3 regions of the Streptomyces sp. NPDC005017 genome follow, and region 1 is predicted to be linked to each of the others. Evidence: riboswitches for the same ligand, from Rfam matches in the RefSeq annotation. Region 1 holds a riboswitch; each other region holds the start of a gene.

The links. A riboswitch is a leader RNA that binds a small molecule or an ion and turns the genes downstream of it on or off. The one in region 1 is predicted to bind thiamine pyrophosphate.
Region 2: linked by a shared signal. The riboswitch ahead of thiO (glycine oxidase ThiO) and the one ahead of thiC (phosphomethylpyrimidine synthase ThiC) in region 1 are both predicted to bind thiamine pyrophosphate.
Region 3: linked by a shared signal. The riboswitch ahead of ACFYR0_RS30690 (thiamine ABC transporter substrate binding subunit) and the one ahead of thiC (phosphomethylpyrimidine synthase ThiC) in region 1 are both predicted to bind thiamine pyrophosphate.

The regions. Positions count from the first base shown of each region.
Region 1 is NZ_JBIALD010000005.1:148,642-159,218, reverse strand. It holds gene ACFYR0_RS09990 (DUF5326 family protein) at 41-253, shown strand; gene ACFYR0_RS09985 (IclR family transcriptional regulator) at 460-1,362, shown strand; gene ACFYR0_RS09980 (SsgA family sporulation/cell division regulator) at 1,461-1,898, shown strand; gene ACFYR0_RS09975 (YibE/F family protein) at 1,983-3,575, opposite strand; TPP riboswitch at 3,647-3,824, shown strand; gene thiC (phosphomethylpyrimidine synthase ThiC) at 3,817-5,619, shown strand; gene ACFYR0_RS09965 (hypothetical protein) at 5,716-6,579, opposite strand; gene ACFYR0_RS09960 (metallophosphoesterase) at 6,772-7,869, opposite strand; gene ACFYR0_RS09955 (LacI family DNA-binding transcriptional regulator) at 8,255-9,367, opposite strand; gene hisC (histidinol-phosphate transaminase) at 9,884-10,577, shown strand, end outside.
Region 2 is NZ_JBIALD010000012.1:217,085-227,661, forward strand. It holds gene ACFYR0_RS20400 (hypothetical protein) at 1-443, opposite strand, end outside; gene metF (methylenetetrahydrofolate reductase [NAD(P)H]) at 500-1,423, opposite strand; gene thiE (thiamine phosphate synthase) at 1,595-2,242, opposite strand; gene ACFYR0_RS20415 (Rv2175c family DNA-binding protein) at 2,315-2,680, opposite strand; gene ACFYR0_RS20420 (NAD(P)/FAD-dependent oxidoreductase) at 2,889-4,136, opposite strand; gene ACFYR0_RS20425 (hypothetical protein) at 4,169-4,519, opposite strand; TPP riboswitch at 4,574-4,684, shown strand; gene thiO (glycine oxidase ThiO) at 4,682-5,833, shown strand; gene thiS (sulfur carrier protein ThiS) at 5,830-6,030, shown strand; gene ACFYR0_RS20440 (thiazole synthase) at 6,033-6,827, shown strand; gene pknB (Stk1 family PASTA domain-containing Ser/Thr kinase) at 7,125-9,038, shown strand; gene ACFYR0_RS20450 (deoxyribonuclease IV) at 9,073-9,978, shown strand; gene ACFYR0_RS20455 (DUF4396 domain-containing protein) at 10,057-10,577, shown strand, end outside.
Region 3 is NZ_JBIALD010000026.1:81,873-92,449, reverse strand. It holds gene ACFYR0_RS30720 (VOC family protein) at 1-10, shown strand, start outside; gene ACFYR0_RS30715 (LOG family protein) at 96-1,220, shown strand; gene ACFYR0_RS30710 (LAETG motif-containing sortase-dependent surface protein) at 1,424-2,080, shown strand; gene ACFYR0_RS30705 (maleylpyruvate isomerase family mycothiol-dependent enzyme) at 2,180-2,965, opposite strand; gene ACFYR0_RS30700 (ABC transporter ATP-binding protein) at 3,198-4,217, opposite strand; gene ACFYR0_RS30695 (ABC transporter permease) at 4,217-5,878, opposite strand; gene ACFYR0_RS30690 (thiamine ABC transporter substrate binding subunit) at 5,854-6,936, opposite strand; TPP riboswitch at 7,016-7,123, opposite strand; gene rlmN (23S rRNA (adenine(2503)-C(2))-methyltransferase RlmN) at 7,158-8,264, opposite strand; gene ACFYR0_RS30680 (SRPBCC family protein) at 8,435-8,881, opposite strand; gene ACFYR0_RS30675 (phosphatidate cytidylyltransferase) at 9,051-10,211, opposite strand; gene frr (ribosome recycling factor) at 10,211-10,577, opposite strand, start outside.

The sequences.
Region 1 (10,577 bases):
CGAACAGAGCCCCGTGGGACAGGAGAGAAGGGCTGGGGCGATGCGAGAGATCTTCGCGGGTCTGCCGTGGTGGGTGAAGTGGGTCGCGGTGCCGGTCATCGCCCTGGTGGTGTTCGGCGGCCTGATAGCGAGCGTCGTCTCCTTCGTGATCGGCCTCCTGTTCAAGCTGCTGATCTTCGTGGCCCTGGTCGGCGGACTCATCTACGTCGTACGGAAGTTCACGTCGAGCTCCTCCTCACGCGGCGACTGGTGACGGCGAGGGGAGCCGGTGGGCGGCAAGCGGCAACCACCGGTTCCCTCGGGCGAGGGAAGTTTTACGGGCAGGGCGTCATGGGGCGGTGACAGGCCGTTAGAGTCCGGAACTCGACACGGGGACGCCCCCGCGACCGGCGTACGCCCCCGTACACCCCTCCCGTGTTCCCCGGCACGGGCAGCACCCTCGCGCTTCGGGAGTGACCCTTGGCCACGGTTGACACCGCCCCCGCTGACCTCCACGCACCCCCCGTCCCGACCGGGACCCTCGCCCGGCCACCCGGGCGCGCGGCCCCCGTCGGCTCCCTCACCCGGCCGCCCGAGCAGCCGGTGCCCCCGGGCGCGCGGCCCCCGCACCCGGTCACCACGACCCTGATCAGCTCGGTGCAGCGGGCGATGCGTCTGCTGGAGAGCGCCGCCGGACACGAACACGGGGCGCCCGCCAAGCAATTGGCCCGTGAGACCGGCCTGGCCCTGCCGACGGCCTACCACCTGCTGCGCACCCTCGTGCACGAGGGCTATCTGCGCCGGGACAAGGGCCTGTTCTTCCTCGGCGAGGCGGCGGAACGGCTGTCCGGCAGCGGTGAGCAGCAGAAACGTCGCAGCACGATGGTCGAGGCTCTCGCGCAATGGCGGGATTCGATCGGTGTCCCGGTGTACTACGCGGTGTACCGGAACGGCGAGATCGAGGTCGTCTGCGTCTCGGACACCCCGGCGAACCCCGCCGTGGAGGAGTGGGCCGACTTCCGCGAGACCGGCCATGCCCACGCCATCGGCCAGTGCCTGCTGTCCCAGCTGGCCCCGGAGGACCGCCGCGACCATCTCGATCGCTACCCGGTGCAGTCCATCACTCCCTACACCATCCGTGACCAGGGCGGTCTGCTGCGCAGGCTGGACCGGATGGGCCGGATGGACCCGGTGATCGAGCGTCAGGAGTACGCGCTGGGCACGGTCTGCGCGGCGATTCCGATCACGATGGGCAGTACGGCCGCCACGATGGCCCTCTCGCTTCCCGCCCAGCAGGCCGGACGGCTGATCCCCGCGGCGCGACAACTGCAGAGCGAGATCGGGCGCCTTCTGGGGTCGCTGGCGATCTCTATCAGTATCTGAAAACTCACTGCTTGTGATCTGGTGTGCACGTTGAGCAAGATGCCACCAGGATCAAGGGATCATTCCCGGCCAGTCGACGGCAAATGACGGGGTAGGCGATGCGCGAGTCGGTGCAGGCAGAGGTCATGATGAGCTTTCTCGTCTCCGAGGAGCTCTCGTTCAGGATCCCGGTGGAGCTGCGCTACGAGAGCTGTGATCCGTATGCCGTGCGACTGACCTTCCATCTGCCCGGTGACGCCCCGGTGACCTGGGTGTTCGGGCGGGAGCTGCTCATCGACGGCGTGGGTCGGCCGAGCGGCGAGGGGGACGTCAGGGTCGCGCCCGTCGAGCCGGAGTCGCTGGGCGAGGTGGTGATCCGGCTTCAGGTGGGCAGTGACCAGGCGCTGTTCCGCTCCTCGACGGCGCCGCTGGTCGCCTTCCTCGACCGCACGGACAAGCTGGTGCCGCTCGGCCAGGAGACCTCGCTCGCCGACTTCGACGCCCACCTCGACGAGGCGTTGGACCGCATCCTGGCCGAGGAGCAGAGCGCGGGGTGAAGCGTCACGGCCGCTGAGGTGCCGTAACGCTTCACCTGGGGCGCTGTTTTCCGGAGTCGGTCCGCCCGACGGGCGGAGTGGTGCCTACCGCTTGCGGCGCCGTCCCCGGCCGGACCGTGCAGCGACGGGTGAGGGTCCCGTCGTCGGCTCGCCGACGCCGGTGGGGGACGGAGCGGGGCGGTCGGCGGCCACCATCAGCGCGGCCAGACCGGTCGTGACCGGAACGGAGGCCACCAGACCGATCGAGCCGACCAGTGTGCGCACGATCTCCTCCGCCACCAGCTCGCTGTTGGCGACCGCGCCCACGCTGCTCTGCGCGATGGAGAACAGCAGGAGCAGCGGCAGCGCCGCGCCCGCGTAGGCGAGGACGAGGGTGTTCACCACGGACGCGATGTGGTCACGGCCGATCCGGATGCCCGCGCGGTACAGGCCGCGCCAGCCCATCGTCGGGTTGGCCTCGTGCAGTTCCCAGACCGCCGAGGTCTGCGTGACCGTCACATCGTCCAGCACACCGAGCGAGCCGATGATGATGCCCGCGAGCAGCAGACCGCTCATGTCGATCGACGGATACAGCCCGTGGATCAGACCGGTGTTGTCGTCCGTGTTGCCGGTCAGCGCGGCCCAGTCGATGAACCACGACCCGAGCACACCGATCAGCAGCAGCGAGATCAGCGTGCCGAGGACGGCCACCGAGGTCCGCGCGGACAGGCCGTGGCAGAGATACAGCGCGATCAGCATGATGGCGCTCGCTCCGACGACCGCCACGACCAGTGGGTTCGACCCCTGGAGGATCGCGGGCAGGATGAAGAAGTTGAGCACCATGAAGCTCAGGGCCAGCGCCACCAGCGCCATCACACCGCGCATCCGGCCCACGAGCACGACCGCGATCGCGAAGATGCCGGCGAGCACGGTGAGGGGCAGCCGCCGGTTCACATCGGCGACCGAGTACTGAAGGTCCTCCGGCGCGGAGGGCTCGTAGGCGACCACGACCTCCTGGCCCTCGTGCAGTTGGCGCGACTGGTCGGGCTGGACGATCTCGGTGAACGTGCGCCCGGTGTTCTCGCCGGTGTCGACCCGGATCGTCGCCTTCTTGCAGTCGCCGTTCGCCTGCTGCACCGCCGAGGAGCCCTCGGCGGTGGAGGTGTCGCCTGTCGGCGGGACGCCGGAGACACCGGCTGTCCTGCAGTCGACCGGCTCGACCTTGGTGACCGTCGCCTGTTCCGTCTGCCGGTCGAAGCCGACGCCGGTGCGTTCGTGCGCGGGCGCACCGCCGGGCCACAGCACGACCAGGCCCACCACGACCGCGGCGGCGAACGGGACCAGGATCGCGGCGATCACCTTCCGCAGATGCCGGGAGACGGGAGCGGCCGGCCCATGGCTGTGACTGTGGCCGTGCGAGGACCCATGGCCGCCCCCGTGCCCGCCACCGTGCGAAGAGCCGTGTCCGCCGCCCTGTGACGGCTCGTGCCCGCCCCCGCGGGAGCTCCCGCCCGCAGGGGAGTTCCCGTGTCCGTGCGGGTCCCCGCGCCCATGGGCGTCCATCTGCCCATGAGAGTCGCCGTGTTCACTCCTTGGACCCGTCCCCTGCCCTCTACCGGAACCAGGGCCTGGGTCGCCAACGGGCCTGTGGCGGCGGGGCTCGGGCGGCGGAAACGGAGGCTGCTGCGGTGTGGTCACCGCCCGATCATCGCAAGAACGGCGGGGGCCCCCTGTTCACCGCGCCCGAAGTGACGCTAGCGTGGGGACACCTTTGTACACGCGGGAGCTCGGAGCACCGGGCTGAGAGGACGCTGACCTCCGTCTACGCGATGTTTCACGTGGAACATGTGTCGTTCCACACGAAACACCGGCAGACGGTGACCGCTGCGTCGACCGCCGAACCTGTTACCGGGTAATGCCGGCGTAGGGAGTAGGTCTCATGACCAGCAAGGACGTACGCACGCCTGCCTCCGCGCAGATCTCCGCCGTATCCGAGGGCGACGACAGCGGCGAGGCCGGGAAGTCCATCGGCTGGCACAAGGCGTATGTCGAGGGCTCGCGCCCCGACATGCGGGTGCCGGTCCGTCAGGTGCATCTCACCAACGGCCGGGCGGTCACGCTCTACGACACCTCCGGCCCGTACACCGATCCATCCGTGGATACGGACGTCCGCAGGGGCCTTCAGCCGCTGCGGGAGAACTGGATCATCGCGCGCGGCGACACCGAGGAGTACGCGGGCCGCCCGGTCCGTCCCGAAGACGACGGGCTGCGGCACACCTCGCCGCGAGGCGGGCTGCGCAACCTCGACGCGGTCTTCCCGGGCCGCCCCCGGCTGCCGCGCCGCGGACGGGACGGCCAGGCCGTCACCCAGCTCGCGTACGCCCGACGGGGCGAGATCACGCCGGAGATGGAGTACGTGGCCATCAGGGAGAACGTTTCTCCTGAGGTGGTGCGCGAGGAGATCGCGGCAGGCCGGGCCGTGCTGCCGGCCAACATCAACCACCCGGAGATCGAGCCGATGATCATCGGCAAGCGGTTCCTGGTGAAGGTCAACGCCAACATCGGCAACTCCGCGGTGACCTCCTCCATCGAGGAGGAGGTGGAGAAGATGACCTGGGCGACCCGCTGGGGCGCCGACACGGTCATGGACCTGTCCACCGGCCGCAACATCCACACCACCCGCGAGTGGGTGCTGCGCAACTCCCCCGTCCCCATCGGCACGGTGCCGCTCTACCAGGCGCTGGAGAAGGTCGACGGCAGGGCCGAGGAACTGTCCTGGGAGATCTACAAGGACACGGTCATCGAGCAGGCCGAGCAGGGCGTGGACTACATGACCGTCCACGCGGGCGTCCGCCTGCCGTACGTGCCGCTGACCGCCAACCGCAAGACGGGCATCGTCTCGCGCGGCGGCTCCATCATGGCGGCGTGGTGCCTGGCGCACCACAGGGAGAGCTTCCTGTACGAGAACTTCGAGGAGCTCTGCGAGATCCTCGCGGCCTACGACATCACGTACTCGCTCGGCGACGGCCTGCGGCCCGGCTCGATCGCGGACGCCAACGACGAGGCGCAGTTCGCGGAGTTGCGGACGCTCGGGGAACTCAACCGGATCGCCAAGCGTTTCAATGTGCAGACGATGATCGAGGGCCCCGGTCACGTCCCGATGCACAAGATCAAGGAGAACATCGACCTTCAGCAGGAGATCTGTGATGAGGCTCCGTTCTATACGCTCGGCCCGCTGACCACGGACATCGCTCCGGCCTACGACCACATCACCTCCGGCATCGGCGCCGCGATGATCGCCTGGTGGGGCACGGCCATGCTCTGCTACGTCACGCCCAAGGAGCACCTGGGCCTGCCCAACCGTGACGACGTCAAGACCGGCGTCATCACCTACAAGATCGCGGCCCATGCCGCCGACCTCGCCAAGGGGCACCCCGGCGCCCAGGAGTGGGACGACGCCCTCTCCGACGCCCGCTTCGAGTTCCGCTGGGAGGACCAGTTCAACCTGGCCCTCGACCCGGACACGGCCCGGGAGTTCCACGACGAGACCCTCCCGGCCGAGCCTGCCAAGACGGCCCACTTCTGCTCCATGTGCGGGCCGAAGTTCTGTTCGATGAAGATCTCCCAGGACATCCGCCGTGAGCACGGCGGGAGCAAGGGGGAGATCGAGGAGGGCATGGCGCAGAAGTCGAAGGAGTTCGCGGCGGCGGGCAACCGGGTGTACCTGCCGATCGCGGACTGATCGACGGCTGATCACGGACGGGCTGGGTGGGCCGTCGACCGGGCGGGCCGTCGGCCGGGTTCGGCTTGGGCCCCCTGGGCGGGGGCGCAAGCCGGGTCAGTCCGGTTGGTGCTCGGGGCCGCCGAAGTCGGGGCTCGTGAAGTCCGGGCTGGTGTAGCTCGGACGGGTGCCCGTGGTGGAGCCTTCACCGGGGCTGGTGAAGCCCGGCCGGCCGTAACCGAGGTGCGGCATACGGCTCGTGGGTGCCGACGAGGTGGTGCGGGGCAGGCGTACCGGGCGCGCGGTGCTGAGCGCGTCCTGGAGGAACGGCAGGATGCCGCGCTCCAGGAGAGCCTCGCGCCAGGCCTGCCTGGCCCGTTCCACCTCTCCGTCGGGCTCGCCGTAGGGGCCGGTCTCCAGTGAGGGACTGTTGCGCAGAGCGGTGAGCAGCAGGCCGGCGCCGGCGACGAGGATCGCCACGGCGGTGACGGCACCGAACACCCAGCCGGTCGTGAGCATGGTCTCGGCGAACGCCCGGTCCGGATCGAGCATCTTCAGGAGGTAGCCGACGAGCAGGAAGATCACGGCGGCCGTTCCGGCGAGGACCGGTGCCAGGACCGCGACGACGGCGACGGCTCCCGCGCCGGCGGTCTCGGCGACCTCGCCCATGGAGGGGGCGAGGCCCACCGTGCCCGCGCCCTGATCGGCGGAGCCGGACTCACGCACGGAGGACGTGGTGGACGGTGGGCGGCGCAGTTCCTCGCGGACCTTCACATAGTGCTGGTACTCGGTCGCCGCGGCGGCCGTGATGAGCGCGGTGGCGTTGAGGGCCATCGTGCGCAGTTGCTCGGGGTTGAGCCGCTGACCGACAGCGGCCAGTTCGGGACGGTGTGGGGCGGAGCGCAGCGCCTCATCGAGGATCCGCTCGTACTCTTGGCGGTCCTCGCTCAGCAGGTGCTGCGGAACGCTGTTCATGTGCATCCCCCGATGCTCCGTAGGGCTTGGGGCTCGCACGCTGACGAGCCGTCGGGCAGAAACGGAGGGGAGCCTGCTACGGATAAGCCGATGGTAGAGCGGCGACGGTGGCCGGTGACAGGGGGTTTGCAGAAATTGGGTCCTGGCCGACGCGGCCGTTCCCCGAGCGCGCTTCTGGGGCGCCTGCCCGGTGAACGCTTACTTATCCAGGGGAAGTTGCTGCACCAGCAGCTTCCCGGCCATGGTCACTCCGCCGTCCATGGCGATGGCGAGACCGCCCGCGTAGACGTGCGGGCCCTCCACGGTCGGGCCGCCGCTGTCCTCGCCCTCCTCCGAGCCGACCTCGCCCAGGAGGTAGGGGATGGGGCTGTGACCGTGGACGACGCGTGTGCCGCCGTAGACGTCGAGCAGCGAGCGCACGGCGTCGCCGCCCTCGTCACGGAAGGAGAAGCGCCTGGTGAACTTGCGGAACAGGTCCCAGACCTCGTCGGCGTTGTTGCGGGTGAGGGCCTCGCGGACGTTGTCGTTGACCTCCTCGATGGAGGCGCCGTAGTCGAGGTAGGCGGTGGTGTCGGAGTGGACGAGGAGATGGCCCTCGACCTCCTCCATCGCGTCGAGGCGGGACATCCACTGGAGGTGGTGGTCCTGGAGGCGGTCCATGTCGGTCTTCTGGCCGCCGTTGAGCAGCCAGGCCGCCTGGAAGGTGGCGGTGCCCGCGCCGGAGTTGACGGGGGTGTCGCCGAACCGTTTGGCGCCGATGAGCAGCAGTTCGTGGTTGCCCATCAGGGCCTTGCAGTAGCCGCCGGCCGCGGCGGCCTCGGCGGACAGCCGCATCACGAGGTCGATGACGCCGATGCCGTCCGGGCCGCGGTCGGTGAAGTCGCCGAGGAACCACAGCCGCGCGGTGCCGGCGCACCACTGACCGGAGGCGTCGATCAGGCCCTTCTCCCGCAGGGCGGCGAGCAGTTCGTCGAGATAGCCGTGCACGTCGCCGACCACGAACAGCGGGCCGGGGCCGGTGGCGGGGCGTTCGACGACCGCGGGCGCGGGGTCCACGGTCACCTGGAGAGTGTCACCCCGATTGATGACAGGCAGATCGCGCTGAGTGGGGGTGTACCCCTCGGGGTAGTCGAGCGGCTCGGCCGTGGGGGCGGCATCACCGGCGGGTTGGGAGCCCTGCGCGGGACGCGGACCGGTCTCGTGGACATACGCGGGCACCCGGAAGTCGCGCACCGTCGCCGTGCGCTCCACCTCGGGTCCCTGACCGGCCCCCTGAGTCATCGACCCCTCCACCATCGCGCCGCACCTGCACCCCATCGGACTGCCTGGTCGCAGCGGCCCGCGGTGCCGTGGGCCCATCATAGGAATGCGGATCGTGCCGTGTGATGACCCAGGGGTGGTGAATCGGAAGAGTACTCAGGTTCACCGCGCCTTTCGCCCCAATTGGGCCGACCTTCGTCCCGGTGACGGCCGCCGCGGAGCCGCGTTTCGGATCATGCCGTGGGCGGTGCGAGAGCGGACGGCCCCGTTCCGTGAGCGGAGCTTGGCCGGATCGGCTCCCTCTCCGCGCCCTGAGCGTCTCGTTCCGGCCCCCTGGAGCGGGGTGCGGTGGCGACGGCGCTTCGGCTTTCGGCGGGTCCGGGGGAGCCGGTCCGGCGTGGCGTGGAGGCGGCCCCGCCGCTCACCCCTGGTCGGGGGAGCGCGGCGGGCTGACCGTGCGGCGGGTCGGGCGGCGCTGGGAGGACGTACGGACGATCAGTTCGGTCGGTATCACCTGCTCGACCGGGTGGTCCGACTCCACGCCCTCGATGGCGTCGATGAGGAGCTGGACCACGGCCGTGCCGATGCGGCGGGGCTTGAGCGAGAGGGTGGTGATGGGCGGCTCGGTGTTGGCGTAGACCGTGGACTCGCTGCAGCAGACCAGCAGCAGGTCCTCGGGGACCCGCAGCCCGTAGCGGCGGGCGGCGGCGAGCAGGTCGGTCCCGTTGGGGTCGAACAGGCCGTAGACCGCGTCGGGGCGGTCGGGGCGGGCGAGCAGCCGGTCGGCGGCGACGGCGCCGGCACAGGGGTCGTGTGCCGGATAGGCCTCGTAGACCGGGTCCTGGCCGACGCGTTCGCACCAGCGCAGATAGGCGGTGGTGGACAGATGCGTGTACGTGTCGGTCGTGGTGCCCGTGAGCAGGCCGATACGGCGGGCCCCGGCGTCGGCGAGGTGGTCGAGGATGCCGAGGACGGCGGCCTCGTGGTCGTTGTCGACCCAGGCGGTGACGGGGAGCGAGCCGGCCGGGCGGCCGTCGGAGACGACCGGTAAACCCTGGCGGACCAGTTCGCTGACGACCGGGTCCTGGTCGGAGGGGTCGATGACGACCGTGCCGTCCAGGGCCACGTTCGACCACACGTCGTGGCGGGAGGTCGCGGGGAGGATGACGAGGGCGTATCCGCGGGCCAGGGCGGCGGAGGTGGCGGCGCGGGCCATCTCGGCGAAGTACGCGAACTCGGTGAAGGTGAAAGGTTCATCCCCGTAGGTCGTCACGGTCAGGCCGATGAGTCCCGACTTGCCGGTACGGAGGGTCCGGGCGGCGGCCGAGGGGCGGTAGCCCAGCCGGTCGGCGACCTCGCGGACGTGGCGACGGGTGGCATCGGGGAGCCGGCCCTTGCCGTTGAGGGCGTCGGAGACGGTTGTGATGGAGACCCCGGCCGCGGCGGCCACGTCTCTGATGCCCGCCCGTCCCGGACGGCTGCCTCGGCGTGAGGTTTCCGCGCGGCTCACCTGGTGCTTCCCTGCTGCTGTCATGGCGAGCCGATAGTAGGGCTCATACGGTGGGGTAGTGCGGACGCATATGCACCTGTTGACAGGCACGTTTCTGCAAGGCGATCCAAGGTTGATTCCCTTTGAAAGCAAGGGAGTTAGTGGGTTCTACCGTGATACGTGGGTTGTCCGCGCGCACCCGCCTGCCAACTGCCTGATGTCTCGAAGAGGTCTCAACTCACCTTCACGAGGGATGCGCGCCACGGCGCAAGCTACCGGCGCATAGATATATGTAGGGCGCGCCCCCGATTCATGCGCCTTCCTCCGATGATGCCCCTGTTGTCGGTGTGAAGTGTGTGGCGCGCCGGTCCGGGGTGGGCGAGCCCGCCGCGCACCGTGGCGGGGGCGGCGGAACGAGGCGGAGCGGCGGTGCAGGGGAGCCGCACGAGGTGCAGGACGTGTGCGCTGGCCCATACGCACGCGGGCCGAATCCTCTTAAGGTGAGAAGCATTGGAAGCCGGCGGTGCGGACGGTCCGCCGGTGATCGCGAGGAGGACTGCGGTGAGCGAGACGAGCCCGAGGCTGCGCGCCGAGTTGGCGGGTATCCCCACTTACAAGCCGGGCAAGCCCGCCGCGGCCGGAGGGCCTGTGGCGTACAAGCTGTCCTCCAACGAGAACCCCTATCCCCCGCTGCCCGGTGTGATGGAGAGCGTCACCGCGGCCGCCACCGCCTTCAACCGCTACCCGGACATGGCCTGCACCGGTCTGATGGAGGAACTGGCCGAGCGCTTCGGGGTGCCGGTGACGCACCTGGCCACGGGCACGGGTTCCGTCGGTGTCGCCCAGCAGCTGATCCAGGCCACCGCCGGCCCCGGCGACGAGGTGATCTACGCCTGGCGGTCCTTCGAGGCGTACCCGATCATCACGCAGATCAGCGGCGCGACCTCGGTCCAGGTGCCGCTGACGTCCGGCGATGTGCACGACCTGGACGCGATGGCGGAGGCGATCACCGAACGGACCCGGCTGATCTTCGTCTGCAACCCCAACAACCCCACCGGGACGGCGGTGCGGCGGGCCGAGCTGGAGCGGTTCCTGGACCGGGTGCCCGGCGATGTGCTGGTCGTGCTCGACGAGGCCTACCGCGAGTTCGTCCGGGACGCCGATGTGCCCGACGGTGTGGAGCTGTACCGGGACCGGCCGAACGTCTGCGTCCTGCGGACCTTCTCCAAGGCCTACGGTCTGGCCGGCCTGCGCG
Region 2 (10,577 bases), on a different contig from region 1:
CCGGTGGCGTCGGCCGCGGACTCCGGGCGGGACGGCGTGAAGACGTCGTCGCGGTCGTAGTCGTCGTCCTGGGCGTAGCCGGAGTCCGCGCGGCGGTAGTCGGCGGCCGCGCCGCGGTCGCTCTCCTCCAGGTCGGAGGCCTCCGGGGCCGGGTCCTGGTAGTCGTCGTCACCGTCCCGGTCGGCGCCGGGACGGTTGAAGGCCCAGCCGGCCTGGAAGCCGCGGCGGAAGGACATCGTGACGTAGACCTGCCCGACCGCGAAGGCACAGGCGCCCAGGCCGATGACCACGACCGAGGAGATCAGGACACCGGCGACCACGCCGAGGAAGCCCGCGAACGCGAGCAGCCGCCAGCGCAGCCGTGCCTTGTACTGCAGCAGCACTTCGCCGAGCAGCCACAGCGCGACCACGCCGAACGCGATGTAGAGGACCGTCCAGCCCATGTACGCCCCTCTCCCAGTGACCGCTACGCAGTGTGTCGTAAACCGGAGCGGCAGGTCTAGGCCTGCGGGGGGTGGTGCAGGCCCAGGTTCTCGTAGATTTCCAGGGTCGCCGTGGAGTTGTTGAGCGTGATGAAGTGCAGTCCGGGGACACCCTCGGCCAGCAGCCGTGCACAGAACTCCGTGGCGAACTCGATCCCCATGGAGCGTACAGCGGTCGGATTGTCTTTGGCTGTGAGGATCCGCTCTTTCAGCTCGTCCGGGATGTGCGCGTTGCTGAGCTGGGGCAGCCGCTCGAGCATCCGGACGCTGGTCACGGGCATGACCTCGGGGATCACCGGGGTCTCGCAGCCCGCGGCGTCGACTCGGTCACGCAGCCGCAGATACGACTCCGGCTGGAAGAACATCTGCGTGATGGCGTAGTCGGCTCCGGCCCGGCACTTGTCCACGAAGTGCTCGACGTCGGTGTCCCAGTCGCCGGAGCGCGGGTGCATCTCCGGGAAGGCCGCCACGCCGACGCAGAAGTCGCCCGACTCCTTGATGAGCCGGACGAGTTCGGCGGCGTAGGTGAGGCCCTTGGGGTGCGGCACCCAGTCGCCCATCGGGTCGCCGGGCGGGTCACCGCGCACGGCGAGCATGTTGCGGATGCCGGCGTCGGCGTACTGGCCGATGATGTTGCGCAGTTCGGCGATGGAGTGGTTGACCGCGGTGAGGTGGGCGACCGGGGTGAGGGTCGTGTCCACGACGATCTGCTGGGTCTCCTTGACGGTGCCCGCGCGGGTCGAGCCGCCGGCGCCGTAGGTGACGGAGACGAAGTCGGGAGAGACCGCCTCGACCCTGCGGAGCGCGCTCCACAGGTTCTTCTCGCCCTTGGGGGTCTTCGGCGCGGAGAACTCGAAGGAGTACGTCTTCTTGCCGGTGGCGAGGATGTCACGCACAGTGCGCGCGCGGTCGGTCCTGGTCGATGCGGTTCCTAGGGCCATACCGGCAGGTTAGCCAGGGGCCGCCGGTCCCCCAACCACATCCCGGAAATTTGCCCGAATTGCCCGACTCTTGTCCAGAGGGTGGACAGAGCCCGTCCGAATTGACCCGATCCGCACCGGCAGGCGTCTCGCTATACGACCAGTGGAGCGACGCTCGAAGATCGCCCCCGCCTATGCGGCGCGTAGCCGCTTCGCGAGCTCCGCGGCGGCCGCCGCCGGGTCGTCGGCCTCGGTGAGCGCCCGGACGACCACCACCCGGCGGGCACCCGCGTCGAGCACCTCGTCGAGGTTGCCGAGGTCGATGCCGCCGATGGCGAACCAGGGGCGGTCGGTGCCGAGGGCGGCGGTGTGGCGCACGAGGTCCAGGCCGGGGGCGTGCCGGCCCGGCTTGGTGGGGGTGGGCCAGCAGGGGCCGGTGCAGAAGTAGTCCACGCCCTCCTGGACGGCGGCCGCGGCGGCCTCCGCCTCGCTGTGCGTGGAGCGGCCCACCAGGACGTCCTCGCCGAGGATCGCGCGGGCCGCGGGGACCGGGAGGTCGCCCTGGCCGAGGTGCAGGACGTCGGCGCCGGCGGCGTGGGCGACGTCCGCGCGGTCGTTGACCGCGAGGAGCTTGCCGTGCCGGGCGCAGGCGTCGGCGAAGACCTTCAGGTGCTCCAGCTCCTCGCCGGCCTCCATGCCCTTGTCGCGCAGCTGCACGATGTCGACCCCGCCCGCGAGGACCGCGTCCAGGAACTCGGGCAGGTCGCCCTGGCGTCTGCGGGCGTCCGTGCAGAGGTAGAGCCGGGCGTCGGCGAGCTGGGCGCGTGCGGTCGCGGGCATGGGTGTCCCCCCGTCGTCGGATGCGTACGGGCCGGGGCGCGGGCCCCGGCCCGTACGCCGGTGCTGATCAGGTCAGACGGCGAGCGCCTGGGCGCGGCGCTTCACCTCCGTGCCGCGATTCTCGCTGAGGGCCTGGGCGGGGGTGCCGGGCAGGCTGTCGTCGGGCGTGAAAAGCCACTCCAGCATCTCTTCGTCGGTGAAGCCGTCGTCCCGCAGGAGCGTCAGGGTGCCGGCGAGGCCCTTGACGACCTTGTCCCCGTCGATGAACGCGGCGGGGACGTGCAGGGCCCGGTTCTCACCTCGGCGTACGGCGATGAGCTGGCCTTCCTTGACCAGCTGCCGCACGCGCGTCACCTCGATGTCGAGCATTTCGGCGATGTCGGGGAGGGTGAGCCAGGCGGGGACGAGAGCGTCGGTCTTGGTGTCAATCTCGGTCACGCTCCCCAGCGTAGGCGCTCCGCTGGTGGGGCGGCGATGGGGCGTAGGAGTGAGTGTCGGTCGGGGGGTGGGGGGCGGTGGTGCTTTTGCGCAGTTCCCCGCGCCCCTTTTTGGGGTCGGCTCTTGGGTGCGGGTTCGTTGTGGCTTGTCGCGCAGTTCCCCGCGCCCCTATGGGGTGCTTCCTCTCGGGCGTCGGAGGGGTGTGGGTTCAGGGGGTTGCCGTTGCTGCCTTCAACGGGCGGGAGGGGTCTTCCAGGAGGGAGGGGGTCATTCGGGTGCCGGCTTCGATGAGTTTGCGGGCCTGGGCGAGGTCTCGGGGGCGGCCCACCGCGAGGAGGGCGGTGAGGCGGTTGTCGCGGAGCCAGCAGACGGACCAGGCCGGGCCGGACGGGTCGCCGCGCCACAGGAGGGTGTCGGCGGCGGAGTGGTGGCCGGCGAACTGGACGAAGCGGCCGAACTGCTCGGACCAGAAGTAGGGCACCGGGTCGTACACAGCGGGGGCCTCACCGGTACGGGCGCCGATGATGTTCTCGGCGACCGTGCGCGGGCCCTGGAGGGCGTTGTCCCAGTGGTGGACCAGCAGCCGCTCGCCGTAGCGCCCGGACGGGAAGGAGGCGCAGTCGCCGACGGCGTAGACGTCCGGGGCGGAGGTGCGCAGATGGGCGTCGGCGACGACCTCCCCGTGCTCGCCCAGCTCGATGCCGGAACCCTTGAGCCACGCGGTGGCGGGCCGGGCGCCGATGCCGACGACGACCGCTCCGGCGGCCAGCCGGGTGCCGTCGTCGAGGACGACCTCGCCGGGCTCGACGTGCCGCACGCGCGCGTGGGTGCGCAGTTCGGCGCCGCTGTCGGTGTACCAGGCGGTCATCGGCGCGGCGACCTCGGCGGGCAGCGCCCCGGCCAGCGGCCGGTCGGCGGCCTCCACGACGGTCACCGCGCAGCCCGCCTCGCGCGCGGCGGTGGCGAACTCGGCGCCGATCCAGCCCGCGCCGACGACCACGATGTCGTGCTGGCGGGCCAGCACGGGCCGCAGCCGCTCGGCGTCGTCCAGGGTGCGCAGCAGATGCACGCCCCGGACCCCCTCCGTGCCGGGCAGCCGGACCGGCTCGGCGCCGGTGGCCAGCACCAGCACGTCGTACGGCACCGGGCCCTCGGCGGTGTCCAGCTCGTGGTCGTCCGGGCGCACCCCGAGGACCTCGCGGCCGAGGTGCAGCTCGATGTCGAGGGCCTCGAAGTCGACGTCGAACGCGGAGCCCTCGGCGGTGCCGAGCAGCACGGCCTTGGAGAGCGGCGGCCGGTCGTAGGGCTGATGGGGCTCGGCGCCGATCAGCACGACCGCGCCGGGGTGGCCCTGTTCGCGCAGCGCGACCGCGGTCTGGACACCGGCCATTCCCGCGCCCACGACGACGACCCTCCGTCTCGCGGACACTCCTCTTCCCTGCGTCTGCTCGCTCACCTGATCACCATAGACAACTGACAATCCGTCAGTCAGGGGCCGTGTTCCGTGACCTGCTCCACAACGCTCGTACCGCTGCCCGGCCGCGACTCCCACTCCCAGGTCTCCTCCAGCCTGATCCGCCCGTCGGCCAGTTCCACCACCAGCGACACGCAGTGCCCGGACGCGGTGGTGCCGTCCCGCCCGAGCTGGACGTACCGGAAGTCGAGCCGGTCCCCCTCCCGGGTACCCACGAGACGCCCGCGTACGACATCGCCACCGGCGTACTCGGCCCAGATCTCCCCGTCCTTCTCGTGGTACGCGAACCGGGTGCGGGTCCCGACCTGTCCCGCTGCCTGGTCGGAGAGCGGGGCGAGTGTCAGACCGTCGAGCGAACCGGGCATGGGCGAAGGCTCCCTTACAGACGCGCCGGACCAACGGCTAGGGTGGGCCCAACGTAAAGCACTCGCGGGAGCCCGGCGCACCGGGCTGAGAGGGAGGCGGGCGGCCTCCGACCGTACGAACCTGATCCGGGTCATGCCGGCGAAGGGAGGGGCTGGACGCCCATGTCGCGTACGTCAGACGTCCTCGTGGTCGGGGGCGGCATCATCGGTCTGGTCACGGCCTGGCGGGCCGCGCAGCGCGGTTTCGCCACGGCCGTCGTGGACCCCGGGCCGGGCGGCGGAGCCGCGCAGGTGGCGGCCGGGATGCTGGCCGCCGTCACCGAACTGCACTACGGCGAGCAGACCCTGCTCGGCCTCAACCTCGCCTCGGCGCGCCGCTATCCGGAGTTCGCCTCCGAGCTCACCGACCTCACCGGGCACGACCTCGGCTACCGGCAGTGCGGCACGCTGGCCGTGGCGCTGGACGCCGACGACCGGGCCCATCTGCGTGAACTGCACGTCCTCCAGCAGCAGTCGGGGCTGGACTCGCAGTGGCTGTCGGGGCGCGAGTGCCGGCGCCTGGAGCCGATGCTGGCGCCGGGGGTGCGCGGCGGTCTGCGGGTCGACGGGGACCACCAGATCGACCCTCGGCGGCTGGCCGCGGCGCTGGTGACGGCCTGCGAGCGGGCCGGGGTGCGCTTCGACCGGGAGTGGGCCGAGCGGCTCGTGGTGGAGCGCGGGCGCGCGGCCGGCGTCCTCACGCGCTCGGGTGTCCTGCTGGGCGCCGGACAGGTCGTACTCGCCGCGGGCAGCCGCAGCGGGCAGCTGGCGGGGGTGCCCGACGATCTGCTGCCGCCGGTACGGCCGGTGAAGGGGCAGGTGCTGCGGCTGACCGTGCCGAAGCGGTACGCGCCCTTCCTCGACCGGACCGTCCGCGCGGTGGTGCGCGGCAGCCACGTCTACCTCGTCCCGCGCGAGAACGGCGAACTGGTCGTCGGTGCCACCAGCGAGGAGCTGGGCTGGGACACCACGGTCACCGCGGGCGGCGTGTACGAGCTGCTGCGCGACGCCCACGAACTGGTGCCCGGCATCACCGAGCTGCCGCTCACGGAGACCCGCGCCGGGCTGCGCCCCGGCTCCCCCGACAACGCGCCGCTGCTCGGCCCGACCGCGCTGGACGGCCTGCTGCTGGCCACCGGCCACTACCGCAACGGCGTCCTCCTCACGCCTGTCACCGGCGACGCCCTGGCGCATGCCCTGGCCACCGGGGAACTGCCGGACGAGGCACGCCCGTTCACCCCGAAGCGATTCGCACTCTCGGAGCAGCCCGTATGAACATCTCGGTCAACGGCGAGCGCAGGCGGATCGAGCCCGGCACGGCTCTCGACACGCTCGTGACGTCCCTCACCGCGGCCCCCTCCGGGGTGGCCGCGGCCCTCAACGAGACCGTCGTCCCGCGGGCGCAGTGGTCCGCCACCGCACTCGCCGAGGGCGACCGTGTCGAGGTCCTCACCGCCGTACAGGGAGGCTGACCATGGCCGACGATCCTTTCGTCCTCGGCGGTACGACGTACGGCTCCCGGCTGATCATGGGGACCGGGGGCGCGCCCAGCCTGGAGGTGCTGGAGCGGGCGCTGCTGGCGTCCGGGACGGAGCTGACGACCGTCGCGATGCGCCGGGTCGACCCGTCGGTGCAGGGCTCGGTGCTGTCGGTGCTGCGGCGGCTGGGCATCCGCGTGCTGCCGAACACGGCGGGCTGCTTCACCGCGGGCGAGGCCGTGCTGACCGCCCGGCTGGCCCGGGAGGCGCTCGGCACGGACCTGGTCAAGCTGGAGGTCATCGCCGACGAGCGCACGCTGCTGCCGGACCCGGTCGAGCTGCTGGACGCCGCGGAGACACTGGTGGAGGACGGTTTCACCGTGCTGCCGTACACCAACGACGACCCCGTTCTCGCGCGGAAGCTGGAGGACGTGGGCTGTGCGGCGGTCATGCCGCTCGGATCGCCGATCGGGTCGGGGCTGGGGATCCGGAACCCGCACAACTTCCAGCTGATCGTGGAGCACGCGCGCGTGCCGGTGATCCTGGACGCGGGTGCCGGTACGGCGTCGGACGTGGCGCTGGCGATGGAGCTGGGGTGTGCGGGGGTGATGCTGGCGTCCGCGGTGACCCGGGCGCAGGAGCCTGTGCTGATGGCTGCCGCGATGAAGGCGGGGGTGGAGGCGGGGCGGTTCGCCCTGCGGGCGGGGCGGATTCCCAAGCGGCACTTCGCCGAGGCGTCTTCTCCTGCGGAGGGCTTGGCGCGGTTGGATCCTGAGCGGCCTGCTTTCTGAGGGGTGCCTCTTCTGGCGGTCGCCTTCTGAGGGGCGCCTTCGGACTGTCTCCCGCCAGGTGCTGGGCGTTGGTGGCCGTGCCCACCCGTTCCGCCCCTTGCGGAACGCCCGCCCACGGCGGTGGGGCGGTGGCGGGCGGCGGCCGACGCGCGCTCGGGGCCCGAGTGCGGAACGCCCGCCCACGGCGGAAGCGGAGGACGCCCGCCCGCGGCGGCACACGGTCACAGGTCGGCTGCAGTCTTGGTGCTATCCCGTGCGGGCGGTGGGGGTGTCGGTGGTGGCTCGTAGACTCGCTGCGTGGACACGACCCTTCAGGACCCTCTGGTCGGGCAGGTGCTCGACGGGCGTTATCGCGTCGAGGCGCGGATCGCGGTCGGCGGGATGGCCACGGTCTACCGGGCCGTGGACACCCGCCTCGACCGCGTGCTCGCGCTGAAGGTGATGCACCCGACGCTGGCGGCGGACGGGTCGTTCGTGGAGCGGTTCATCCGCGAGGCGAAGTCCGTGGCCCGGCTCGCACACCCCAACGTCGTGCAGGTGTTCGACCAGGGCGCCGACGGGTCGTACGTCTATCTCGCGATGGAGTACATCGCGGGCTGCACCCTGCGGGACGTGCTGCGCGAGCGCGGCGCGCTCCAGCCGCGGGCCGCCCTGGACATCCTGGAGCCGATGCTGGCCGCGCTGGGGGGCGCGCACCGGGCCGGGTTCGTACACCGGGACATGAAGCCGGAGAACGTGCTCATAGGGGACGACGGCCGGGTCAAGGTCGCCGACTTCGGGCTCGTACGGTCGGTGGACACCGTCACCAGCACCACCGGGACGGTCCTCGGGACCGTCGCGTATCTCGCGCCCGAGCAGATCGAGCACGGCACCGCCGACCCGCGCGTGGACGTGTACGCGTGCGGGGTGATGCTCTACGAGATGCTCACCGGCGGCAAGCCGCACCACGGCGACTCCCCCGCGCAGATCCTCTACAAGCATGTCCACGAGGACGTTCCGCCGCCGTCCGCTTCCGTGCCGGGGCTGGCGTACGAGCTGGACGAACTGGTCGCCGCGGCGACCGCGCGGACCCCGGGGATCCGGCCGTACGACGCGGTGGCGCTGCTGGCGCGGCTGCGCGAGGCGCGGGCCGCGCTGAGCGACGAGCAGCTGGACGCGGTGCCGCCGCAGGCGCTCAGCACGGAGCACGGGAACGCGGAGGACCGCACGAGCGTGATCCCGCGCTCGCTGACGGTCCCCCGCCCGCTGCCGGTGAACGAGGAGGAGCGGCACCACACCAGCCGGCTGGCCAGTCCCGCCCCGCTGCCGCCGCGCCGCCGCCCGCTGCCCCGGCGCGGAGTGGTCTCCCTCGTCGCGGCCCTGCTGGTGGTGCTGGGCCTGGTCGCGGGCGTCTGGTACATCAACTCCGGCCAGTTCACCCAGGTCCCGCCGGTGCTGGCGAAGACCGAGGAGCAGGCCCGGGCGCGGCTGTCCGACGCGGGGCTCGAGGTCGGCGAGGTCAGGCAGGCCTACAGCGACACCGTCCGGCGCGGCCTGGTGATCGGCACGGACCCGGCGCCGGGCGCCCGTATCCGGGACAACGACTCGGTGACGCTCACCGTCTCCCGGGGCCCCGAGACCGTGCGGGTGCCCGCGCTGCGCGGCGAGAAGGTGGCCGACGCCAAGCGGACCCTGAAGAACGAGGGCCTCGAACCCGGCATGGTCACACGCGAGTTCAGCGACGAGGTGCCCCGGGGCGAGGTGCTCCGCACCGACCCGGAGGGCGGCGTCGAACTGCGCGCGGGGACGGCGATCGCGATCGTCGTCAGCAAGGGCGGCCCGGTCGACGTCCCGGACGTGGTCGGCGAGGACCTGGCCGACGCCCGCGCGGAGCTGCTGGAGGCGGGCCTGAAGGTCGAGGTGGCCTCCGCGCAGATCAACTCCGAGCACGAGAAGGGCCAGGTCGCCCTCCAGTCGCCGGACTCGGGCGGTGAGGCCGCCGAGGGCGACACCGTGACGCTGACCCTGTCCAAGGGCCCGGTCATGGTCGAGGTTCCGGACGTGGTCGGCGACAGCGTGGACGAGGCCCGGGAGAAGCTGGAGGGGGCCGGCTTCGAGGTCAAGGAGGACCGCGGGCTGCTGGACCTGTTCGGTGACTCGGTCGAGGGCCAGTCGGTGCCGGGCGGCGAGCTCGCCCCCAAGGGTTCGACGATCACGCTCGACATCGGCTGACCGGCGGGCCCCGGCGCCATGGCACCCTGAGCGGGTGAGCAGTGAGCAGCAGCCCCATGGCCCTTCCGGCCCGGCCCCCGGTCCGTCCCGCAACCCCGTCGGCGGTCATGTGCCCGTCGCCGGCGGCCTGAGCACCGTGGGCCTGGCCTACGCCCGTGAGCTCGGGGCCGAGACCGTGCAGGTCTTCGTCGCCAACCCGCGTGGCTGGGCGACCCCGGCGGGGAACCCCGGGGAGGACGAGGCGTTCCGGGCCGCGTGCGCCGAGGAGTCGATCCCGGCGTACGTGCACGCCCCGTATCTGATCAACTTCGGCTCCCACACCGAGGCGACCGTCGAGCGTTCGGTCACCTCGCTGCGGCACTCGCTGCGGCGGGCCCGGGAGATCGGCGCGCTCGGCGTGGTCGTGCACACCGGCAGCGCGACCGGGGGCCGGGAGCGCGCGGTGGCGCTGAGGCAGGTGCGCGAGCGGATGCTGCCGCTGCTGGACGAGCTGACCCATGACGACGACCCGTTCCTGCTGCTGGAGTCCACGGCCGGCCAGGGCTTCTCGCTCTGCTCACGCACCTGGGACTTCGGCCCGTACTTCGAGGCGCTGGACGCCCACCCGAAGCTGGGGGTCTGCCTGGACACCTGCCATGTCTTCGCCGCCGGGCACGACCTGACCGGGCCGAACGGCATGCACCAGACCCTGGATCAGCTGGTGGACACGGTCGGGGAGGGCCGGCTGAAGCTGATCCACGCCAACGACTCCGAGGCCGGGGTGGGCGCGCACCGCGACCGGCACGCCAACATCGGCGCCGGGCACATCGGGGAGGACCCCTTCCGCGCGCTGATGACCCACCCGGCGACCGAGGGCGTGCCGCTGATCATCGAGACGCCCGGCGGGAAAGAGGGCCACGCGGGCGACGTGGAGCGGCTGAAGAAGCTTCGCGACGGATAACCCCTGGCGGGAATACCCCTAGGGGGTATACGGTTCTTGCGACAGCGCAGGAACCGTTGTCCGGCTATGGGGGCAGTCATGGAACACGAGACGCACACCGCACGGGAGCACGAGGACCAGGGCCACGAAGGCCACTACCACGGCAGTCACCCGGCACACCACGGCGATGACGCGGCCCACGCCGGCCACACTGCCCACACGGGCCACCAGGACCACACCGGCCACCACGCCCACCATCACGGCGGCGGGACCAGCTGGTCGATGGCCGCGAAGGCGACGCTGCACTGCCTCACCGGGTGCGCCATCGGCGAGGTGCTGGGCATGATCATCGGCACCGCGCTGGGCTGGGGCAACATGCAGACGATGACCCTGGCGATCGCCCTGGCGTTCCTCTTCGGCTACTCGCTCACCCTGTGGGGCGTCCTGAAGGCGGGGGTCGACCTGAAGGCCGCGGTCAAGGTCGCGCTGGCCGCCGACACGATCTCGATCGCCGTGATGGAGCTGATCGACAACAGCGTGCTCGCCCTCTGGCCGGGCGCCATGGACGCGCATCTCGACGACGCGAAGTTCTGGTGGGTGCTGGCCATCGCCCTGGTGGC
Region 3 (10,577 bases), on a different contig from region 1:
CCAGGGCTGACCCCGGCGGTCTCGAACACGGTGCCTGAGAGCTGTCGTTCGGATCGGGCCGGCCTGATCCGAACGACAGCTCCTAGCATGAGCGGGTGCAGACGATGCCCGCCCATGCGGCCCACCACAACGACCGCGAGATAGAGACCCTGGAGGAGTTCGACGCGACCGTCGCCGCGCGCGGCACGCTCGCCGGATACCGCGTCCAGGCCGTCGACCTGACGGACCGTACGCGCGAACTCCTCACCACCGACACCACGGGCGCCGTCTTCCTCGGCTGCCCGATGCGCGAGAACGCCGCCGCGAAGATACGCACCGACGGCGCGATGGTCCTCCCGCCCTTCCCGGACCTCCCCTTCGACCCGTACCGCGGACTGCTCTACACCCCGGACGAACTCTTCTCCTCCCTCTCCGAACGCGGCTACGAGGCCACGCCCGACGCCCGCGCCTACGCCTGGCTGCAGCGGACGAAGGCGAACCGGGACGTCCTCTCCTCCATGCTCCGCGCCATCCACGACGACTCCGTCTCGGACGCGCTCGACGAACTCCTCACCGGTGCCCGCGTGGTGGGCGTGATGGGCGGCCACGCGATGGCCCGCGGCACCCGCGGCTACGCCGACGCCGCCCGCCTCGGCCGTGAACTGGCCCGCGCCGGCCTCACCGTCGCCACCGGCGGCGGCCCCGGCGCGATGGAGGCGGCGAACCTCGGCGCGTACGCCGCTCCCCACGAGGACGGGATGCTGACGGAGGCCCTCGAACTCCTCGCCAAGGCGCCCGGATTCAGCCCGTCCATCACCGACTGGGCGACGGCCGCCTTCGAGGTGCGCGCCCGCTGGCCCAGGGGCGGCGCCTCGATCGGCATCCCGACCTGGTTCTACGGCCACGAACCGCCCAACCCGTTCGCCGCGCACATCGCCAAGTACTTCGCCAACGCCACTCGCGAGGACGGCCTGCTGGCCCGCTCCAACGCCGGAGTGATCTTCCTGCCCGGCGCCGCCGGCACCTTGCAGGAGGTCTTCGACAACGCGACCCCGAACTACTACGAGTCGCGCGGCGAACCGACGCCCATGGTGCTCGTCGACCGGGAGCACTGGACGCAGCGACTGCCCGCCTGGCCGCTGCTCCGGGCCCTGGCCCGCGACCGCTCGATGGAGACACGGATCGCGCTGGTCGACCGGATCGAGGAGGCTCCGGAGGCGTTGAAACGTCTCGGCGGTTAATAACCAGGCAAAGGCAACGACCGTGACGTGCCCGCGCATTGACACTGCCGACCGCGCGCTTATAAACCTGTGATCCTCGTGGGGAAGTTGAAGCGTCCCTTCCGCGGTGCGCGTTTCGGCTCTCCTCGGATATCAACCCCCCTCAAATAGCACATCACTTAAGGACAAACGTGTCCATATCCCGCCGTAACGCACGTCGTTCCGTGCGTGCCCTCGGTGTCGCCGCCGCTTCCGCCGCGCTCGCGCTCGGTGTCGCTGGCAACGCGCTGGCCTGCGACATCAGCGAGTTCACCGCCGCCGCCGTGTGCGACGGAAACAAGGGCGTCATCACCGTCACCGACAAGGACGCGGCCGGCATCCCCGCCACGGTCTCGGTCTACCTGGAGAACAACGGTGCCGACGAACGCCTGGTCGGCACCCAGGAGGTGAAGGGGTCCGCGAAGGGCACCACCATCACCTTCGCCGAGGACTGGAAGCCGAACGCGGAGTACCGCGTCCACGTGGTGGCCAAGGGTTATGTCGACGAGGACATCAAGCCGAACCTCGTGACGCCTTCCACCCCCTGCAAGAAGGGCGACACCCCGGCGCCCTCGCCGTCCACCCCGTCGGCGCCCCCCTCCGAGAGCGCCCCGGCCCCCTCGGAGTCGGCGACCCCGACCCCGACGCCGTCGGCCCCGCAGGACGCGAGCGAACCGCCCGCGAGCAACGCCCCCTCGCCCGCGGCCGGAGAGTCCAACCTCGCCGAGACCGGCGCCGGCTCCAACACCGGTCTCATCGCCGGTGTCGCGGCCGCCCTGGTCGTGGTCGGCGGCGGCGCGGTGTTCTTCGGTATGCGCCGACGCGGCTCGAACGGCCGCTGACCTCTCGCGCCACCGGGGCGGCGCCCGGCGCCGCCCCCGCTTCGCGGCAGGAGGAGCGGGTCATCGCCCCGGGCCATCGGCCCGGCCCGTCGTCCGGGGTCACTCGAAGGTGGCCCGCTCCAGCCAGAACTCCAGCAGTTCGCGCTCACCGAGCACCTCCAGTCCCGGGCTGTCCAGGGGGACCCTGCGGTAGAAGGCGAGCAGCACCGAGGTGAGCGGGCCGCGCAGCGCGACGGTCGCCTTCTCGTGGCCGCGTCGCCAGACGACCCCGTCACCGGGCAGCTCTATGATCCACTCCGCGTTCAGCGCGGCCGGGGTGTCGGTGGCGTGGAGGTGGACCGTGCTGCCGGGCACCTCCGGCCGTATCGGCTGCTCGCGCTCCAGCCACTGGACTATCCGGAGCCACTCGTCGACCGCGTCGGCGGCCACCTCGGGCGCGACCTCGTAGGGCAGGCCGGCCGCGAGGGTCGCGTCAGCGCGGTGGACCGTGACCTCGTGGCACATCCGGCGGGCCCAGAAGCCCGTGTCGGACGTCCAGGCCCAGGACCACACCTTGGCGTCCGGCCCGGCCTCCCGCAGCGCCGAGGTGACCAGGTCACCGCTTTCGGCGAGCCAGGCGTCCAGGGCCGCGACGTCCCCCTTGACGACGGGGCCGTCGACGAGCGGGATCTCCTCCTCCGGGATGTCCTGCGAGGCCCGGGTGCGTACAAGCGCATCCACCCAGCGCAGGGCGCCTCCGGTGTGCTCCACGAGCTCCCGGACCGTCCATTCGGGACAGGTCGGGACCGGGGCGGCGAGGTCGGCGCCGGAGGTCACCAGGGACCGCAGCAGGCCGACCTGGTGGGTGATCTCGTCGCAGTACCGATCATGAGTGAGTCGCGTCATGCGTTTCACGATAGGAGCCGGGTGATCGACCGGCTCCAGGTTTTCCACAGCGCCGGTCCGATCATCGCACCGCACCCTGCGGTAGCCGCCTGCCGCGACCACCCCACGTCTCCGGCACCCACCTGCCGCAACCACCCGACGCCCCCGCAGGCCGCGCGACCGCAACTGCGGCGGGGCTGGGGCGGACGCGGACCGCAACCGCACACAGCCACAGCCCCAACCGCGTCAAAGATCACCCGAGGACCACAACCTCCGCCCCGTCGAAGACGGCAGCCACCTCGTCCCCCACCTCGGGCGCGTCCCGCAGCGCGCAGGCCGCCTCCAGCCGGGGCCCCTCAGCAGGCTGGAGGTGAACCGTCACATGGGTGCCGCGGAAGGTACGCGCGGTCACCGTGCAGCGCAGCCCGTCCGCCACCGGCACCAACCGCACCCCGGCGGGCCGTACGAGCACGGCACGGGCTCCCTGCGGAGCTCCCTCCGGGACGGGCAGCTTGCCCCAGGGCGTGTCCGCGGCCTCCCCGGTCACGGTCGCCGGGACGACGTTGTCGAAGCCGAGGAAGCGTGCCACGAACTCGTCCGCGGGCCGCTGCCACACCTCGAGGGGCGTACCCGCCTGGGCGATGCCCCCCTCGCGCATCACCACGACCCGGTCGGCGAGCGCGAAGGCCTCGCCCTGGTCGTGGGTGACGGCCAGCACGGTCGTGCCCAACCGGCCGAACAGTTCCCGCAGTTCGACGACGAGCCGCTCGCGCAGCGACCTGTCGAGCTGGCCCAGCGGCTCGTCCAGCATCAGCAGCCGCGGCCGCGGCGCCAACGCCCGGGCCAGCGCCACCCGCTGCTGCTCACCGCCGGACAGCGCGGCCACGGCCCGCCGCTCGGCACCCGGCAGCCCGACGAGGTCGAGCAACTCCCCTACCCGTTCGCGCTGCCGCTCCTTGAAGGCACCGTGCATCCGCAGCCCGAAGGCCACGTTGCCGCCCACGTCCCGCTGCGGGAACAGCTGGTGGTCCTGGAACATCAGCCCGACGCCGCGCCGGTGCGCGGGCACGCCCCGCTGGTCGCGGCCGTCCAGCAGCACGCGCCCGGCGTCCAGCAGCTGGAGCCCGGCGACGGCCCGCAGCAGGGTCGACTTGCCGCTGCCGCTCGGGCCGAGCACGCACACGATCTCGTGCTCCGCCACCTCCAGGCCGACCCCGTCCAGCACCGCCCGTCCGCCGAGCCGCACGGTCGCCTCTTCACAGCTGAGCAGCACTAGAACTCCCCCGTCCGATCCACGACCACCACTTTCTCCAGCAGGAGCAGAGCGGTGGCGCACACCACCATGAGAATCGTGGAAAGGGCCATGGCCTGGCCGTAGTTGAGGTCTCCGGGCCTGGACAGCAGTCTGGCCACGGCGACCGGCAGTGTCGGGTTGTCGGCCCGCGCGATGAACACGGTGGCCCCGAACTCGCCGAGCGAGACGGCGAAGGCGAACCCCGCGGCGACCAGCAGCGCCCGCCGCACCAGCGGCAGGTCCACCTCCCGCCACACCCGCCACGGCGACGCCCCGAGCACGGTCGCGGCGTCCCGCAGCCGGGCGTCCACCGCCCGCAGCACCGGCAGCATGGTCCGCACCACGAACGGCACCCCGACCAGCGCCTGCGCCAGCGGCACCAGCAGCCACGAGGACCGCAGGTCCAGCGGCGGCTCGTCGAGGGCGATCAGAAAGCCGAAGCCGACCGTCACCGCGGACACCCCGAGGGGCAGCATCAGCAGCGCGTCGAAACCGCGCACAAGCCGCCCGGCGTCGCGCCGGGTGAGCGCGGCCGCGGCGAGACCGCCGATCAGGACGGCGACGAGGGTGGCGACGGCGGCGTAGGAGAGGGAGTTGCCGATCGCGTCGATCGGCGGCACGAGGAAGACACCGCCGTCGGAGGAGGTCAGCTCCCGGTAGTAGCCGAAGTCCGGGGCCTTGAGGGACCGCTGCACCAGCACCCCCAGCGGCAGCACCAGCAGCAGCACGATCGAGACGAGCACCCCCGCGAGCAGGGTCCACTGCCCCGCCCCGCGCGGCCGTCGCGCGGTCCCGGCCGCGTCCACCAGCCGCAGGGCGCTCTCGCGCCGCCGTACCGTCCACGCGTGCACGGCGAGGATGGCGGCCACCGCGGCGAACTGCACCAGGGTCAGCACGGCGGCCGTGGTCAGATCGAAGATCTCGGTGGTCTGCCGGTAGACCTCGACCTCCAGCGTGGAGAAGGTCGGCCCGCCGAGGATCTGCACCACACCGAAGGAGGTGAAGGTGAACAGGAAGACCATCAGGGCCGCGGCGGCGACGGCGGGCCCGAGGGCGGGCAGGGTGACCGTGCGCCACGCGGTGAGGCGGGACGCGCCCAGCATCCGCGCGGCCTCCTCCTGCCGCGGGTCGAGCTGACCCCAGAGCCCGCCGACGGTACGCACGACGACCGCGTAGTTGAAGAAGACATGGGCGAGCAGGATCGCCCACACGGTGGTGTCCAGCCGTACGCCCCACAGCTCGTCCAGCAGGCCGCCCCGGCCGAGGACGGCGAGGAAGGCGGTGCCGACGACCACGGTCGGCAGCACGAAGGGCACGGTCACCACCGCCCGCAGCACCTGTTTGCCGGGAAACTCGAAGCGGGCGAAGACATAGGCGCCGGGCAGCGCGATCAGCAGGGTGAGCGCGGTCGAGGCGAGCGCCTGCCAGGCGGTGAACCACAGCACCTGCCGGATGCCGGGATCGGCGAGCACCTCGCCGATCCGCCCGAACTGCCAGGCCCCGTCGACCCGCAGTCCGCGCTGGACGATCGCGACGACGGGGTAGGCGAAGAACAGCCCGAAGAACGCGACGGGCAGGGCCATGAGCCCCAGCCGCGCCGCGCTCCTCACGCGGGCTACTTCACTACGAGCGAGGTCCATGCCCTGACCCAGTCGTCACGGTTCTCGGCGATCTTCGCCGGGTCCATGGTCTCGGGGTCCTTCGCGGCGGGGCCGTACGCGGTGAACTCGGCGGGCACCTGCGCGCCCTCGGTCACCGGGTAGACGAACATGTTCAGCGGCATGTCCGACTGGAACTTCTCCGAAACCAGGAAGTCGATCAGCTTCTTGCCGCCCTCGGCGTTCTTCGCGTTGCTCAGCAGGCCCGCGAACTCGATCTGCCGGAAGCAGGTGCCCTCGGCGACACCGGTGGGCGCGGCCTTCGGCTTCGGGTCGGCGTAGATCACCTCGGCGGGCGGCGAGGAGGCGTAGGAGACGACGAGCGGCCGCTCCGCCTTCGCGGCCCTGCCGCCGGCCGAGCCGGAGAACTCCTCGTTGTACGCCTGCTCCCAGCCGTCGACGACCTTGACGCCGTTGGCCTTCAGCTTCGTCCAGTAGTCCTGCCAGCCGTCGTCCCCGTAGCGCGCGGCCGTGCCGAGCAGGAAGCCGAGGCCGGGCGAGGAGGTGGAGGCGTTCTCGGTGACGAGGAGGTTCTTGTACGCCGGCTTGACCAGGTCGTCCAGCGTGGCCGGCGGGGCCAGCTTGTGGTCGGCGAAGTACTGCTTGTCGTAGTTGACGCAGATGTCGCCGTAGTCGACGGGCGTGACCCGGTGCTCGTCCTTGTCGAGCTGGTAGTCCGCGCCGACCCGGTCCAGGCCCTGGGCCTCGTAGGACTCGAAGAGGCCGTTGTCGAGCGCGCGCGACAGCAGCGTGTTGTCGACGCCGAAGAACACGTCGCCCTGCGGGTTGTCCTTGGTCAGGATGGCCTTGTTGACGGCCTGGCCCGCGTCGCCGTCCTCCAGGACCCTGACCTTGTAGCCGGAGTCCTTCTCGAAGGCGGCGAGGACGTCCTTGGAGACGGCCCACGAGCTGTGGCTGACCAGGGTGACCGTCTTGGAGTCCTGGCCGTCGGAGCCGGAGCCGGAGTCGGACGACCCGCACGCGGAGAGCGTGACCAGGCCGAGGCCGACGGCCGCGGCGACGAACGTCTTGGTGTGCACTGGATTCCTCCTGGGATGGACCAGGAAGAGACGCGGCCCCGCCCGGGGCCCCTGAGGGCGTCCGGGCAGGGCGCAACAGCTTGAGTGATGACCGAACTTCCTACCCAGAATGACCTGGGCAAGGTTCAGAGGGTCTGCGGCCCGGTTGCCGCACTCTCAGCGCTGTGGCGCTCCCCTGTCGGAATATGAAGATGTGACTGTCCTGGGCGGACGCTGCCAGATTATCGCTCAGTGGCCGCCAGCTGGCCACAGGCCCCGTCGATCTCCTGTCCCCGGGTGTCCCGGACGGTGACCGGCACCCCGTGCGCGGCGATGGCCTCCACGAACGCCTTCTCGTCCTCGGGACGCGAGGCGGTCCACTTCGAGCCCGGCGTCGGGTTCAGCGGGATGAGGTTGACATGCACGGGCTTGCCCTTGAGCAGCCGGCCGAGACGGTCACCACGCCAGGCCTGGTCGTTGATGTCCCGGATCAGGGCGTACTCGATGGACAGCCGGCGGCCGGACCGCTCCGTGTACTCGAACCCGGCGTCGAGCACCTCGCGCACCTTCCACCGCGTGTTCACGGGGACGAGGGTGTCGCGCAGCTCGTCGTCGGGGGCGTGCAGGGAGATCGCGAGCCGGCACTTGAAGCCCTCGTCGGCGAACCGGTGGATCGCGGGCACGAGCCCGACGGTCGACACGGTGATACCGCGCTGCGAGAGCCCGAGCCCGTCGGGAGCCGGGTCGGTCAGGGCACGGATCGCCCCGACGACGCGCTTGTAGTTGGCGAGGGGCTCGCCCATCCCCATGAAGACGATGTTGGACAGCCGCGCGGGCCCGCCGGGGACGTCGCCGTCCCGCAGGGCGCGCATCCCGTCCACGATCTGGTGGACGATCTCCGCGGTGGAGAGGTTCCGGTCCAGTCCGGCCTGCCCGGTGGCGCAGAACGGGCAGTTCATCCCGCACCCCGCCTGCGAGCTGATGCACATGGTCACCCGGTCCGGGTAGCGCATCAGCACGGACTCGACGAGCGTGCCGTCGAACAGCCGCCACAGCGTCTTGCGGGTGGTCCCCGCGTCCGTCGACAGATGCCGCACGACGGTCATCAGCTCGGGGAACAGCGCCTCCCGCAGCCTGTCGCGCGAACCGGCGGGGATGTCGGTCCACTCCTGCGGGTCATGGGCGTACCGCGCGAAGTAGTGCTGCGAGAGCTGCTTGGCACGAAACGGCTTCTCCCCGACCTCGGCCACCGCCTCCTTGCGTTCGGCGGGCGAGAGATCGGCGAGATGCCGCGGCGGCTTCTTGGCTCCGCGCGGCGCGACAAAGGTGAGTTCTCCGGGCTTCGGCATAACCCTTCCAGTGTCGCAGATCGTTACGGGTGGCCTGCGATGCGAGTGCCTCGCCGGTGCATCCCGGGGCCCGGCCGGACATTCCGGCCGGGGCGTCGACCTGCGGGCCCGAAAGGGCCACGCGGGTTGCGTGGACTGTGCGAGCCGCGTCGGCTGTGCGGGCTCGCGGGCTACGTGTGCTGCTCCAGCCGCTGCTTGAGCAGCAGCTCGTCCTTCGGCAGCTCCTTGCGGACCTGGGGGCGCACGACGAGGGGCAGCAGCACCTTGCCCAGTCCGTGGCCCTCGAAGTCGATCTCGATGGTGACCCGGGAACGGCGTCCGTCGTCGAGGGGTTCGATCGAGCCGTGGGTGCGCGGCCTGACAGGGCCCTCGACTCCGTGCAGGTCCCAGCTGTACGGCGGGTCGAGCGTGTCGAACTCCACGGTCATCGGGACCTCGCGGCTGCCGAGGCGACGGGTGACCTTGACCCGGGAGCCAGGGTGCATCGGCCCTTCGTCCAGCTGCTCCGCCGTGACGGCGCTCAACTGCCACTCGGGCAGGTGGGAGGGGTTGGTGACATACGCGAAGACGTCTTCGGGCGTGCGGTCGACGTCGATGGATTCTCGGATGGCGGTCATGGCGACCCCCTGTGAGGTGACCTCCTGTGCGGACGTACACCGAAATCGTCCCACCCGGCACAGTGGGCGGCCAACGCCCCGGGAACGCGGTCGAGCCCCCGCCCGGGAGGGGCGAGGGCTCGACATCGCGTGGATGTTCGACCATACCGACGTACGGCCGAAGGAACGATCAGCCGGAGCCGACGAACAGCACCAGCAGCAGCCAGACGACCGGGGCAGTCGGCAGGAGCGAGTCCAGCCGGTCCATGATGCCGCCGTGGCCCGGCAGCAGGGTGCCCATGTCCTTGATGCCCAGGTCCCGCTTGATCATGGACTCGCCGAGGTCGCCCAGCGTGGCGCTGGCCGCGACCGCGAGGCCGAGCAGCAGACCCTGCCACCAGCTGCCGCCGTCGACCAGGAACTCCATGCACAGCGCCCCGGCGACCATGGCGAACGAGACCGCGCCGAGCAGTCCCTCACGGGTCTTGCCGGGGCTGATGCGCGGGGCGAGCTTGTGCTTGCCGAAGCGCCAGCCGACCGCGTACGCGCCGGTGTCGCTGACCACGGTCAGCAGCAGGAACGTCAGCACCCGCCAGGCCCCGTCGTCCGCGGTGAGCATCAACGCGACGAAGGTGGCCAGGAACGGCACGTAGAACGCGGCGAAGACACCCGCCGTGACGTCCTTCAGATAGCCCTCGGGCGGCTCGGACATACGCCAGACCAGGACGGCCAGCGCGGTGAGCGCCATCGCCACCCAGGCGCCCTCGACGCCCCGGGCGTATCCGGCGACGACCATCGCCGCACCGCCCAGCGCCAGCGGCACGAGGGGCGCCTTGATGCCCTTGCGCTCCTCCAGCCTGCTGGTCAGCTCCCACAGACCGACGACGACGGCGACCGCGACGACACCGACGAACACGGCCTTGACGACGAACAGCGACGCCACGATCACCGCGCCGAGACCGACGCCGACCCCTATCGCGGCACCCAGATCCCGGCCCGCGCTCTTCTTCTGCGGTGCGGGCGCCGGCTGCGGGGCGTCGGGCATGGGCTCCGGATTCTGCGGCACCGCCCGGGAGGGCTGCGCCTGCGGCATGTCGTACGGCCGCGCGTGCGGCGTTTCGTCGCGGAACAAGGGGCCACTCGGCCGAGCGGCCCCCCGGTCGTCATCCTGGTCTCCGCCGAACACGGGTACGTCGGGAACGATGGGCATGGGGCGAGTCTGCTGCGCCTGAGGCGCATCGTACGCGGGACCCGCCGGGGCAGCCCCTTGGACATACCCCTGGCCAGGCCCCTGGTCGGACGGCCCCCAGTACCCGGCTTGTGGCGGCGCTCCCCAGGAAGAGTCGTTCATCAGACCTCGAGCAGCTCCGCTTCCTTGTGCTTCAGGAGCTCGTCCACCTGGGCGACGTACTTCGCGGTGGTGTCGTCGAGCTCCTTCTCCGCACGACGGCCCTCGTCCTCGCCGACCTCGCCGTCCTTGATCAGCTTGTCGATGGCGTCCTTGGCCTTGCGGCGCACGGAGCGGATGGACACCTTGGCGTCCTCGCCCTTGCCCTTGGCGACCTTGATGTAGTCGCGGCGGCGCTCCTCGGTGAGCTCGGGGAACGTCACACGGATGATGTTGCCGTCGTTGCTCGGGTTGACGCCCAGGTCCGAGTCACGGATCGCCTGCTCGATGTTGCGCAGCGCGGTCTTGTCGAACGGGGTCACGACCGCC